DNA from 2 places in the Thioalkalivibrio sp. ALE28 genome. Region 1 is predicted to be linked to the other one. Evidence: riboswitches for the same ligand, from Rfam matches in the RefSeq annotation. Region 1 holds a riboswitch; the other holds the start of a gene.

Region 1 (5,457 bases):
GTCCTTGTCCACCCGCGAGCCATCGCCCAGCCCGGTCCGGCCTTCGTCGCCGGTACGCGTTGCGATCTTCGACAGTCGATTACCCATGAATCACCTCTGCTGGTAGCGCAGCTTCACGAACGCGGCCCGGCCGGGGTTGTTATAGCCGCCCTGGGTCTCATAATCCCGATCGAAGACGTTGGTCAAGGAGCCCTCGACCGTCCATTCGGGGTTGAGGGCATACGCCGCGCGCAGGTTCATCGTGCCGTAGCCCGAGAGCCGGTTTGGCTCGCCCGAGAAGTCGTATTCATAGGTCCGACTCCGAGCGAGGACCGTACCACCTACGGAGAAATCGCCGATCTGACGATCTAGATCGAAACGGGCCGAAACCGGCGCCCGCCGCGCGAGTTCATCTCCGGAATCCCGGTCCTCCGCGTCCAACAGGGTCAGCGCAACCCGCGAATTCCACGGCCCGAGGGCATGGCCACCCTCGATTTCCAGCCCGCGAATTCGGGCCTCATCAACGTTTTCGCGCATTGGAAAACCCGTTATAAGGCCATCCACACGCGTTTCGAACACTGCCACATCCACATAGGCAAGGCTGGCTGAATACCTGACCCCAAACTCGAAGGTCTCCGACTCTTCCGGATCGAGGTCGGGGTTCCCGCGGAAACTCATCGGGCCGGAAGAAGGCCAGTAAAGATCATTGAAGGTCGGCGCCTTGAAGGCGGTGCCGTAGCTGGCCCGCAGGCGCAGGGCATCGGTGGCCTGCATGCCCCAGGCGATCTGCCCCGTGGTCTTTGCGCCGAACTGCTCGTTGTCGTCGTAACGCAGCGAAGCTTCCAGGTCGTGGTTGCCAAGTTCGGTGCGCAAGACCGAATACACGCCAACGTTGTAACGCGAGTCCTCGTCATAATCGGTGGTGCCATCAACCTGGTCCTCGTAGGCATCCACTCCGGCCACTAGGTCGGTGCGATCCCCAAGTCGGAGATCGTTGCGCCAGGTCAGCTGATTCCGACGCGTATCGAATCGATCGATGCTTCCACCAAGCACGCCGCCTTCCGTCACATCGTCACTCTCATCCCGTGACTGCCCAAGCGTGACTTCCGAGTCCCAGCGGTCGGTTACCGGAATACGAATACCGGCCCGCAGGGCGGCATGAACAAAATCTGTGTAGGCTCGATCGTACGGTCCGAGGATAAGGGAAGTGGCAGGGTCGAACTCGTCTGCGTCATACTCCGAACGACCTTCCGAGTACAAGAAATTCCCGAAAAGTTCGATTCCGCTGTCCAAACGATGACTTACCTTCCCGGACAGCGAGGTGTTTTTGTAACCGTCAGGGTCATCGTCGCCGACGTCGTCCTGCACGTTGATCCCATCGGTCTCGAAGTGGCTAACCGAGAAACTGTAGTTCGTGTTTTCGGTGCCGCCGGCAACGCCGACTCCGGTCTCCCACGTGTCAAAACTTCCGCCTCCGACAAATGCGTTGACCTTCGGCGGTCCTTCTCGACCTTCTCGGGTAAAGATCTGGGTCACGCCGCCAATGGCATCGGACCCATAAATGGAGGTTCGAGGGCCCCGCACGATCTCCACTCGTTCGATCTCCTCCGGCGGCAGGAACCGCCAACTCGCCCCGCCGGTGGTCGCAGAGCCCATGCGAACTCCATCGATCAAAAGCAGGTGGTGATCAGATTCGGTACCCCTCACGCGCACACTCGACTGTTTACCAAATGGGCCGGCACCACTCACCGATACGCCAGCGCGCCCATCTAAAAGATCGGTGAACTGCTGGGGCTGCAGGCGCTCGATCTCTTCGCGGTCGATGATGGTGACCGAAGCAAGCGTCTCGTCGACGGTCTGCGCGATGCGAGAGGCGGTGACCTGGACGGTTTCCAGGGTCTGCGCGTCGTTGGTATTCGGCGTATCCGCCAGAGCGGGACTGGTGGCCAGCAGGATGGCCGTGGAAAGTGCTGTGCGTTTCATGTCGTCCGTGTCTCCCGGCGAGCCGCCCGCACGCCGTTGATTCGTCGGGATCGCCCGAACAGGGGGAGACAGACACGAGGGGGGATCGGCCACAACCGGCAAGCGGCCAGGCTCGATCATCCGCCTCGCATGCCCGCCGCATGCCGCGCGATCATTCCCTGGCCGGTCTCCGGGCTGACGAGCGTTCCGATGCGGCGCCTTCCCGAACGCATGTTCAGTGGCACTGGCCGCGACCATCAGGGACCGTCGGGCGGTCCCTCGCTCGATCACCGTTGCGGGGGCAGCGTCGGAATCGTCCGCGGGCCTCGAAGACCCGCCCGGACTCACCGAACTTCCCGTTTAACCCGCCAGGTCGAGCCTGGCCGGGCACCGGGGAACGCGGCGAACACTACACAATTGGGCGCAAAATTACCAGCCGGGGGAGATTCGATCTCGCACAACCGGAACCGTCGAACCAGGCCCGTCGCGACGGATCATCAGCGGCGGCGCCGCTCCTCGGCGTGGAGATAGCGGGTCCCGCGCTTCAGCAGCAGGCCCCAGGTCTTGTCCTGCAGCATGGCGTCAAACTCGGGCGACCGCTCGGCGCGCAGTGCCACGGGATGCGACTCGTCGCCGGCATGCGTTGCCAGCATGTCCAGGCGCTCGCGGTTGGCGCCGTACTGCTCGACCAGGAAATCGCGCATGGAATCGCTCAAAGGCAGGTGATAGATACGCGTGAGGCGCATCGCCAGCCATTCGGCCATGCGCCCCAGATCCTGGCGGACCTTGCGCACCATGGCCGAGCCCAGACCCGCCTTGGCATCCGCGCTCATGCCCACATACAGCCCCCCAAGATACGCGGCCGGGTTGGCGTAGATGGCGCGCTGGATGCTCGGGTTGGTGAGGTCCACCAGCGGCTCCAGGATCAGGGCCAGTTGGATGCCGATGCGCTTGGCCGTCTCGGCGTCCAGCGCCGCCCCCCCGAAGTAGAACAGGTCGCCCTCACGCTGGATCTTCAACTCCTTAAGGAAGTTGCAGAAGTCGTTGGCCAGCTTCAGCTTCTGGTCATCGGTCAGCTCGATCAGCTCCTCGCTGACCCGGATACCGCGCACACTGCGCTTGAACCAGCGCTTCTCGCCCCGCTTCTCCACCTGGGCGCGGCGCAGGGCCTCCCAGCGCTCCACCGCATTGGCGTAACGGCTCTGCGCCTGCATCAGCTGGTCGCGCGCCTCGCGCAGGTCCTCGACCCGCCGCAGTGCCAGTCCCAGGAGCTGCCCGTCCGGCGAATGTTCCCCCGGTTCCCGATCCTCCAGAGTGCGCAGTGCCTCCAGGACCTGGCGCCCCAGGTCGGTTACGGGCTCGCGCAGAGCCTGCGGATCCAGCCCCGAGGCATCGCTCTGGGACAGCAGAATACCGAGCGAGCGCAGGCGGCTGACCACCCCGGCCTGCGCCACGCGAAAGCGGTTGCCCTGGGATTCCAGTCGGTCCAGGGCGGCCCCGAGCTGCCAGCCACCGGACCATTCGAAGCTCAGGCGCTTGATCTGGCGCCCGTTCACGAGCTCGAACGCGAGCACGAAGATCGCCTGCACATCGTCGAGGGTGCACCGGGCCAGGTCGTCGGCATCGGCGGCGGAAAACAGGCGGTCCAGGAACTGGTCCACGCGGCGCACGCCATCCTCCTGGGTCGGCGCCACGCCGCGCAGCCGATCGCGCAGCAGGTCGGCGACCTCCGGGGCCTCGTGGTGCAGCTTCTCCAGGGCCGCGAGCCGCGAATCCTCGGTCGCGCCCACCAGATCGCCCACGCGCGAGCGCAGGCCCAGGCGGCGATAGATCTCGATCTGCTCCGCGGCAGCCGCCAGGCTGGTATCGCCGGTCATCTCGCGCACCGCGACGGCCACCCCCTCGGGCGAGATATCCACCTCGTGGAGCAGCACCTCGGCCGCCTTGCGCCGGCGCATGTCCGGTGCGAGCTCGCTCATGGCCAGATCACGGGTCACGAACAGCAGGTCCGGCAGCAGGTCGATCGTGTTGCGCAGCTGGTCGCGCGACTGCTCCTGGCGTTTGCCGCGGGTGGCATCGGCAACAAAGCGCGCCACCAGGCCGATCACCCCGAACAGCAGGGTGTAGACGGCGAAGAAGATGAAGTTCTGTGCCGGGGCGGCGTGCCCGAAACCGAGAAAGTACCCGCCCTGCATGGCCAGGAACGTGACCGGTCCCGCCGCCCACAGCAGCTGGAGGAAATTGAGCGACCAGGGGACGCGCCGCGCGGTGGCCGCCACCTCGGTGATGCGGCTGCGGCCGGCCGCCTCGATCAGGACGTTCTCCTGCGACGGCCCGACGGCCTGCGGGTCTTCCTGACCCGGTGCCTCCCTGCGTTTACGAAAGCGACCGAACACGCGCCCCTGCTCCGGAATGGATGGTCACCGCCGGCATGGCCGCAACGTCCCCATTAGTGTAGGGAAAGTACGTTCGGTTCGCGCGCTCCGGGCCCCGTTTTCGCGCCGTTCCCGGCGCATTCGGCCACCCCTCAGGCCGCGTTGCTGCGCCGTGCCTGGGCCTCGCCGGGCGGGATCGAGACCACCTCGGAGGCATCGTCGCGATAGAGGTAGTCGCGCGTCAACGGCACCGCGTCCTGCTGCTTGGCCATCTGCACGTGGAAGACCACCTGTCCCCACCAGCGGAAGGTCCCCTCGCAACTGGCCAGATAGAACTCCCACATGCGGCAGAAGCGCTCGTCAAAGCGCGTCACGGCCTCGGCTCGGACCTTCTGGAAGCGGCGGTACCACTCAGCCAGTGTCTCGGCATAGTGCAGCCGCCAGAACTCGATGTCCGTGGTGTACAGCGGGGTGGGTTCCAGCGCACTCATCACCTCGGACAGCGCCGGGGTGTACCCGCCCGGAAAGATGTATTTGCTGAGCCACGGGTTGGAGGTGCCCGGCGGCTCCTGCCGCCCGATGGTATGCAGCACGGCGATGCCGTCGGGCGTCAGGAGGTCGTGTACCCGCTGGAAGAACGTACCGTAGTTGGGTGTGCCGACATGCTCGAACATGCCGACGCTGACAATCCGGTCGTACTGGTCCTCGTGCTCGCGGTAGTCCTGGTAGAGAAACCGCACCCGGTCCTCCAGCCCGCGTCGCCCGGCCTCCTCCCGGGCCACCCGCAGCTGCTCCCGGGACAGTGTCACGCCGTCGACCTGCACGTCCGCGTGCTCGGCCAGATGGAAGGCCAGGCCGCCCCAGCCGCAACCGATATCAAGGACCCGCATGCCGGGTTCCAGGCGCAGCTTCCTGCGCAGCATCGCGCACTTGGCCTGCTGCGCTTCCTCCAGCGTCATATCGGGCCGCTCGAAGTAGGCACAACTGTAGAACATGCCCTCGTCCAGGAACTGGCGATAAAGCCACTCGTCGACATCATAATGATGGGCGATGTTCTGATAGCAGCGCGCCACCTTGTTGCCCTGCTCGATCAGCGCCCGGAGCATACGCACCGCCGGATTGACACGCTGCTGGAACATCG
Region 2 (5,457 bases), on a different contig from region 1:
CCGGCTGTGGGCGGGGGCGATGGGTGGACGGGGTGCCATCAGCGGCTCCGGTACAGCAGGAACAGGAACACGGGGACCCCCAGCATCGCGGTGATTACGCCGACCGGCAACTGCTCCGGGGCGATCATGGTGCGGGCGAGGGTGTCGGCCAGCGTCAGCAGGATGCCGCCGCCCAGCGCGGAGGCCGGCAGGATCACGCGCTGGTCGTTGCCGAAGACCAGGCGCAGCATGTGCGGCACGATCAGCCCGACAAAGCCGACCGCGCCGACCTGCATGACTGCGGTCGCGGTGATCAGCGCGGCGGCGACATAGATGCTCCATTCCACCGGGCGAACCGCCACGCCGAGTGCAGCGGCCTGCATCGGGCCGCGCGCGAGCACATTCAGCGTGCGGCCCAGCGGCAGGGCGAGGAACACGACCAGCACCAGCAGGATCCAGGCGGGATAGGGGTTGCGCGCGTGGGACACATCGCCCATCAGCCAGTACAGCATGCCCGGTAGCTCGGCCGTCGGGCTGACTGCGAGCAGGAAACTGATCATGGCGCCCCAGCCCGCCGCGACCACCACGCCCGTCAGAAGCAGGCGCGTGGGGGTCCAGCTGCCGGTACCGTGTGCCAGGCCGAACACGATCACCGTGGACAGCAGGGCACCGGCGAACGCGGCCAGGGAGACGGAAAACATCGACAGGCCCGCGAGCATCGCCAGCAGGGCGCCGACGGAGGCGCCGCCGGAGAGGCCCAGCACGTAGGGATCGGCCAGCGGGTTGCGCAGCAGCACCTGCATCAGCGCGCCGGCCAGACCCAGCAACCCGCCTGCGGCAAAGGCCGCCAGGGCGCGCGGCAGGCGCAGCTCCAGCACCAGCGTGTCGTGCAGGCGGCTGCCCTCGCCGAGCATCACCGCCAGCAGGTCGCCGGGCGCGATCGCGACACTGCCGAAGGCCAGCGCGATCAGCACCGCCAGCAGCGACGCCGGCAGCAGGACCGCGGCGGCAAGGAGGAAGGCGCGGGTCACGAGGGGTCAGTCCACCCGGCGGAGTCGGGCCCGCTCGAGCTCCTCGCACATCAGGCGGGTGCCCTCGGCGATGCGCGGGGTATGGCGCTGCAGCAGGGACGGCGGGATGAAGAACAGGTTGTCGCGCTGGACCGCGGTCATGTCCTCCCATTGCGTCCAGGCGATGACCCAGTCGGGGCGATCCTCGCCCATGCCGCCGCCAATGATAACCTCCGGATCGGCCTCGATGACCGCCTCGCGATCCATGCGCGGGACCAGGCGATCCAGGTGGCCGAATACGTTCACCCCGCCGCACAGGCGGATCGCCTCGCTGATCAGGTGGTCGTCGTTCACCGTCATCAGGGGTTGTTCCCACACCTGATAGAACAGGCGTACCGGGTCGCGCTCGGCGTAGTCCTGGCGAAGGGTGTCGATCGCCTCCTCGAAGCTTCGCACCGCCTCGTCGCCCTGCGTCTCGGTGCCGGCGAGCTGTGCCATGCGGCGCATGCTGGCGGACACACCGTCGAAGCTGCGGGGCTCCGACACGTAGACGTGGAAGCCGAGCTCGCGCAGGTGTTCGATCTGGGATTGCGAGTTTCCGCTGCGCCAGGCAACGACCAGGTCCGGATCGAGCTGCACGACGCGCTCCATATCGATGCGGCTGTAGCCGCCCACGCGGGGAAGCATCTCCGCCTCCGGCGGGAAGTCACTGTGCTGGGTCGCGCCCACCAGCTTGTCGCCAGCCCCGACGGCGAACAGGACCTCGGTGATATGCGGGGCGAGGCTGACGATGCGCTCGGCGGGTTGTTCCAGCCGGACCTCGTGACCGTCGTCGTCGGTCACCGAGACCGGGTCGGCCAGTGCCGGCGCCGTGCAAAGCAACGTCGCGACGAGCAGGGCGGAGGAGTGTCCGAGGGTCTTGAAATTCATAAAAATCCGGTGGTTGTGGCGCTGTTGCGAGGTCGAATGGAGGACGTCTGCGGTAGTGCGCGCAAGCCGCAAAAGCGTTTCATCATAGCAGCATGCACAAGATGGTTTGGTGCCCAAATTGGTCGGGGGCGCGCCGAACGCGTATCATACGGCGGCTAGTATCAGGTGCCTGCAATGCGCAGGTGAAACGGGAAGCCGGTGCCAATCCGGCGCTGCCCCCGCAACGGTAAGTGAGCGGCGAACCACACCGCAGGCTTGGCCACTGTGTCCCCACGGGTCACGGGAAGGCGTCTGCGGCATCGGCACCCGCCGACGCTCGCAAGCCCGGAGACCGGCCTGGTGATGACGCATCCTGCGATCGTGCGGCGGGCAACGATCGAGGGCACGGGCACTATCTGCGGTGCCCGTTCCTTCGTGGTTTCGCCGTGCCGTCGCCCCGACGGAAACGCATGACGAACCCAGATCCCAAACCGACAGAAGGGCATCCGAACGCGTTCGCCTCGGCCGAGCGCGAGGCGGTTTATCGCGTGATCGGGGAACGCCGCGACATGCGCCATTTCCGCCCGGATCCGGTGGATCGCGCTACGCTGCGCCGGCTGCTGGAGGCCGCCCACCGCGCCCCCAGCGTCGGGTACATGCAGCCCTGGCGCTTCCTGCGGGTAACCGACCCGGCGCTGCGCGAGGCCCTGCATGCCCACGCCGCGGACGAGCAGGCCCGCACCGCCGAGGCCTGCGGGGAGCGCGCGGCGGAGGTGCACCGCCTGAAGCTGGAAGGGATCCGCGAGGCGGGGGAGTTGCTGGTCGTGGCCCTGACCGACGACCGCGAACGCTATGTGCTGGGGCGCCGTACGCTACCGGAGATGGACCTGTGCTCGGCGGCCTGCGCGATCCAGAACCTGTGGCTGGCGGCCCGCGCGGAGGGGCTGGGCATGGGCTGGGTCTCGCTGTTCGATCCGGACTGGCTGGCGCGGCAGCTGGACATGCCGGAGGGCGGCTATCCGATCGCGGTGCTGTGCCTCGGCCATGTGGAGCGTTTCTACGACCGGCCGATGCTGGAGACCGCGGGCTGGGATCGCCGGCGGCCCCTGGAAGAACTGGTCTTTCAGGATCGCTGGGGCGTGCGCGGCGAGCTGGCAGCCGACCAGGATGCGGCAGGCACCGGACACGGGGCGGACGAACGGACCGGATCCGACAGCGCATGAGCGCCTTCCTGATCCTGATGGGCGCCCTGATCCTGGATCGCTTGTTCGGCGATCCGCGGCGGTTCCACCCGCTGGCCGGGTTCGGTCGGCTGGCGGCCTGGGCCGAGTCCCGCTGGCATGCGCCCAGTCGCCTGCGCGGGGCGTTGCTGCTCGCGGCGCTGGTCCTGCCATGGGTGGCGCTGGCCGCTCTGGGGGCGTCGCTGGCGTGGGGCTGGCTGCTGTCGCTGGCGATCCTGACCCTGGCGATCGGCTGGCGCAGCCTGGACGAACACGCCGAGGTGGTCGCGCGGGCCCTGGAGACGGATGATTTGCACGGTGCCCGCACGGGCGTGGGGATGCTGGTCAGTCGGGACACGGAGGCCCTGGACGTGCGCGGGGTGAGCGGGGCGACCATCGAGTCGGTCCTGGAGAACGGCAACGATGCGCTGTTTGCCACGATCTTCTGGTTCCTGGTCGCCGGGGCACCGGGCGTGGTGGCCTACCGGCTGGTCAACACCCTGGATGCGATGTGGGGGTACCGTAACGAGCGGTATGCCACGTTCGGCTGGGCGGCCGCGCGGCTGGATGACGCCATGAACCTGATCCCGGCGCGTCTGACGGCCCTGGCCTATGCCCTGGCGGGGCGCGGGCGGGACGCATTGCAGTGCTGGCGTGAACAAGCCGCCGGATGGAAGAGCCCGAATGCCGGGCCGGTGATGGCCGCTGGGGCCGGTGCGCTGGGCCTGGTGCTGGGCGGCCCGGCGCCCTATGGCGGCCAGCGCGAGTGGCGCCCGCGCCTGGGCATGGGCCGCCTGGCCGATGCCGCGGGCATTCGCCAGGCGGTGGCGCTGGTGGACCGGGCGCTGGCGATCTGGATGGCGTTCATCGTGATGGGGGTGATTGTCGTTGTCCTGTTCTGATCCGCAGAAGGCTCCCATGCCCGAATCCCGGGCGCTCGTGCAGGTGCACGGGGGTGGTGTGCGCCAGGCGGCTGCGCGCTACGGCATTCCGGCAACCGAGTGGCTGGATCTTTCCACCGGCATCAACCCGCATGGCTATCCCGTGGGCGAGGTCCCGCAGTGGGTCTGGGCGCGGCTGCCGGAACCGGAGGACGGGCTCGAGGCCGCGGCTGCTGACTATTACGGCACCGCAGCCCTTTTGCCCGTCGCGGGCTCGCAGGCGGCGATCCAGTTGTTGCCGGCGCTGCGCCCGGGTACGGCGCGCGTCGGCATCCTCGAACCCAGCTACAACGAGCACGCCCGGGCCTGGCGCGAGGCCGGGCACACGGTACGCCCGCTGAGTGGCGAGGCGATCGCCGCCGCGCTGCCCGATCTGGACGTGCTGGTGCTGGTCAACCCGAATAACCCGACGGGTCAGTGCTTCGAACGTGCGGACCTGCTGGCCTGGCATGCGGAACTGGCCGCGCGTGGTGGCTGGCTGATCGTGGACGAGGCCTTCATGGATGTGACGCCGGGGGCCAGTCTCGCGCAGGACGCACCGCGCGAAGGCCTGGTGGTGCTGCGTTCTCTCGGCAAGTTCTTCGGGCTGGCGGGCGCGCGGGTCGGGTTCGTGATCGCCGACGACGCGATGCGCGCGCAGCTGGCCGCCCGTCTGGGTCCATGGGGCCTCGCCGGACCTTCGCGCTGGGTTGCTACCCGGGCGCTGACCGACCGCGCCTGGCAGGCCGAGACACGTAGCCTCCTGCAGGCGCGCGGCCAGCGCCTGGCGGAACGGCTGCGCGCGCACGGGCTGGCGCCCACCGGCGGCACCGCGCTGTTCCAGTGGTGCCGGGTGGATGATCCCGCGGGTTGGCAGGACCATCTGGGCCGGCAGGGCATCCTGGTGCGTCGATTCGATGCGCCCGGGAGTCTTCGGTTTGGCCTGCCGGGTGACGCGGCCGAGTGGCAGCGTCTCGAAGCGGGGCTGCAGCGGGCATGACGGGCACGACGCTGATGGTGCAGGGGACGACCTCGGATGCCGGCAAGAGCGTGCTGGTGGCGGGGCTCGCGCGGGTGCTGCACCGCCGTGGACTGTCGGTGGTGCCGTTCAAGCCGCAGAACATGGCGCTGAACAGCGCCGTCACCGCCGATGGCGGCGAGATTGGCCGGGCCCAGGCCCTGCAGGCCGCCGCCTGCGGCCTGGAACCGCATACGGACATGAATCCCGTACTGCTCAAGCCCAGCTCGGACCAGGGCGCGCAGGTGATCATCCACGGGCGGCCCGCGGCGGAACTGGATGCGCGGGCCTATCACGACTACAAGCCGGTGGCCCGCGAGGCGGTACTGGCGTCGCACGGGCGCCTGGCCGATCAGTACGACCACGTGCTGGTGGAAGGCGCGGGCTCGCCGGCGGAGATC

The links. Region 1 has a riboswitch for cobalamin ahead of D105_RS0110635 (TonB-dependent receptor domain-containing protein). Riboswitches for the same ligand answer to the same signal wherever they lie in the genome.
Region 2: linked by a shared signal. The riboswitch ahead of bluB (5,6-dimethylbenzimidazole synthase) and the one ahead of D105_RS0110635 (TonB-dependent receptor domain-containing protein) in region 1 are both predicted to bind cobalamin.

What each region holds. Positions count from the first base shown of each region.
Region 1 covers NZ_KB898102.1:91,868-97,324, forward strand. Annotated here, with positions in the region: gene D105_RS0110630 (cob(I)yrinic acid a,c-diamide adenosyltransferase) at 1-87, opposite strand, end outside; gene D105_RS0110635 (TonB-dependent receptor domain-containing protein) at 91-1,962, opposite strand; cobalamin riboswitch at 2,105-2,351, opposite strand; gene D105_RS0110640 (hypothetical protein) at 2,439-4,337, opposite strand; gene D105_RS0110645 (cyclopropane-fatty-acyl-phospholipid synthase family protein) at 4,469-5,457, opposite strand, start outside.
Region 2 covers NZ_KB898094.1:194,946-200,402, reverse strand. Annotated here, with positions in the region: gene D105_RS0103050 (ABC transporter ATP-binding protein) at 1-39, opposite strand, end outside; gene D105_RS0103045 (iron ABC transporter permease) at 39-1,010, opposite strand; gene D105_RS0103040 (cobalamin-binding protein) at 1,017-1,919, opposite strand; cobalamin riboswitch at 2,066-2,274, shown strand; gene bluB (5,6-dimethylbenzimidazole synthase) at 2,369-3,121, shown strand; gene cbiB (adenosylcobinamide-phosphate synthase CbiB) at 3,118-4,020, shown strand; gene cobD (threonine-phosphate decarboxylase CobD) at 4,037-5,038, shown strand; gene D105_RS0103020 (cobyric acid synthase) at 5,035-5,457, shown strand, end outside.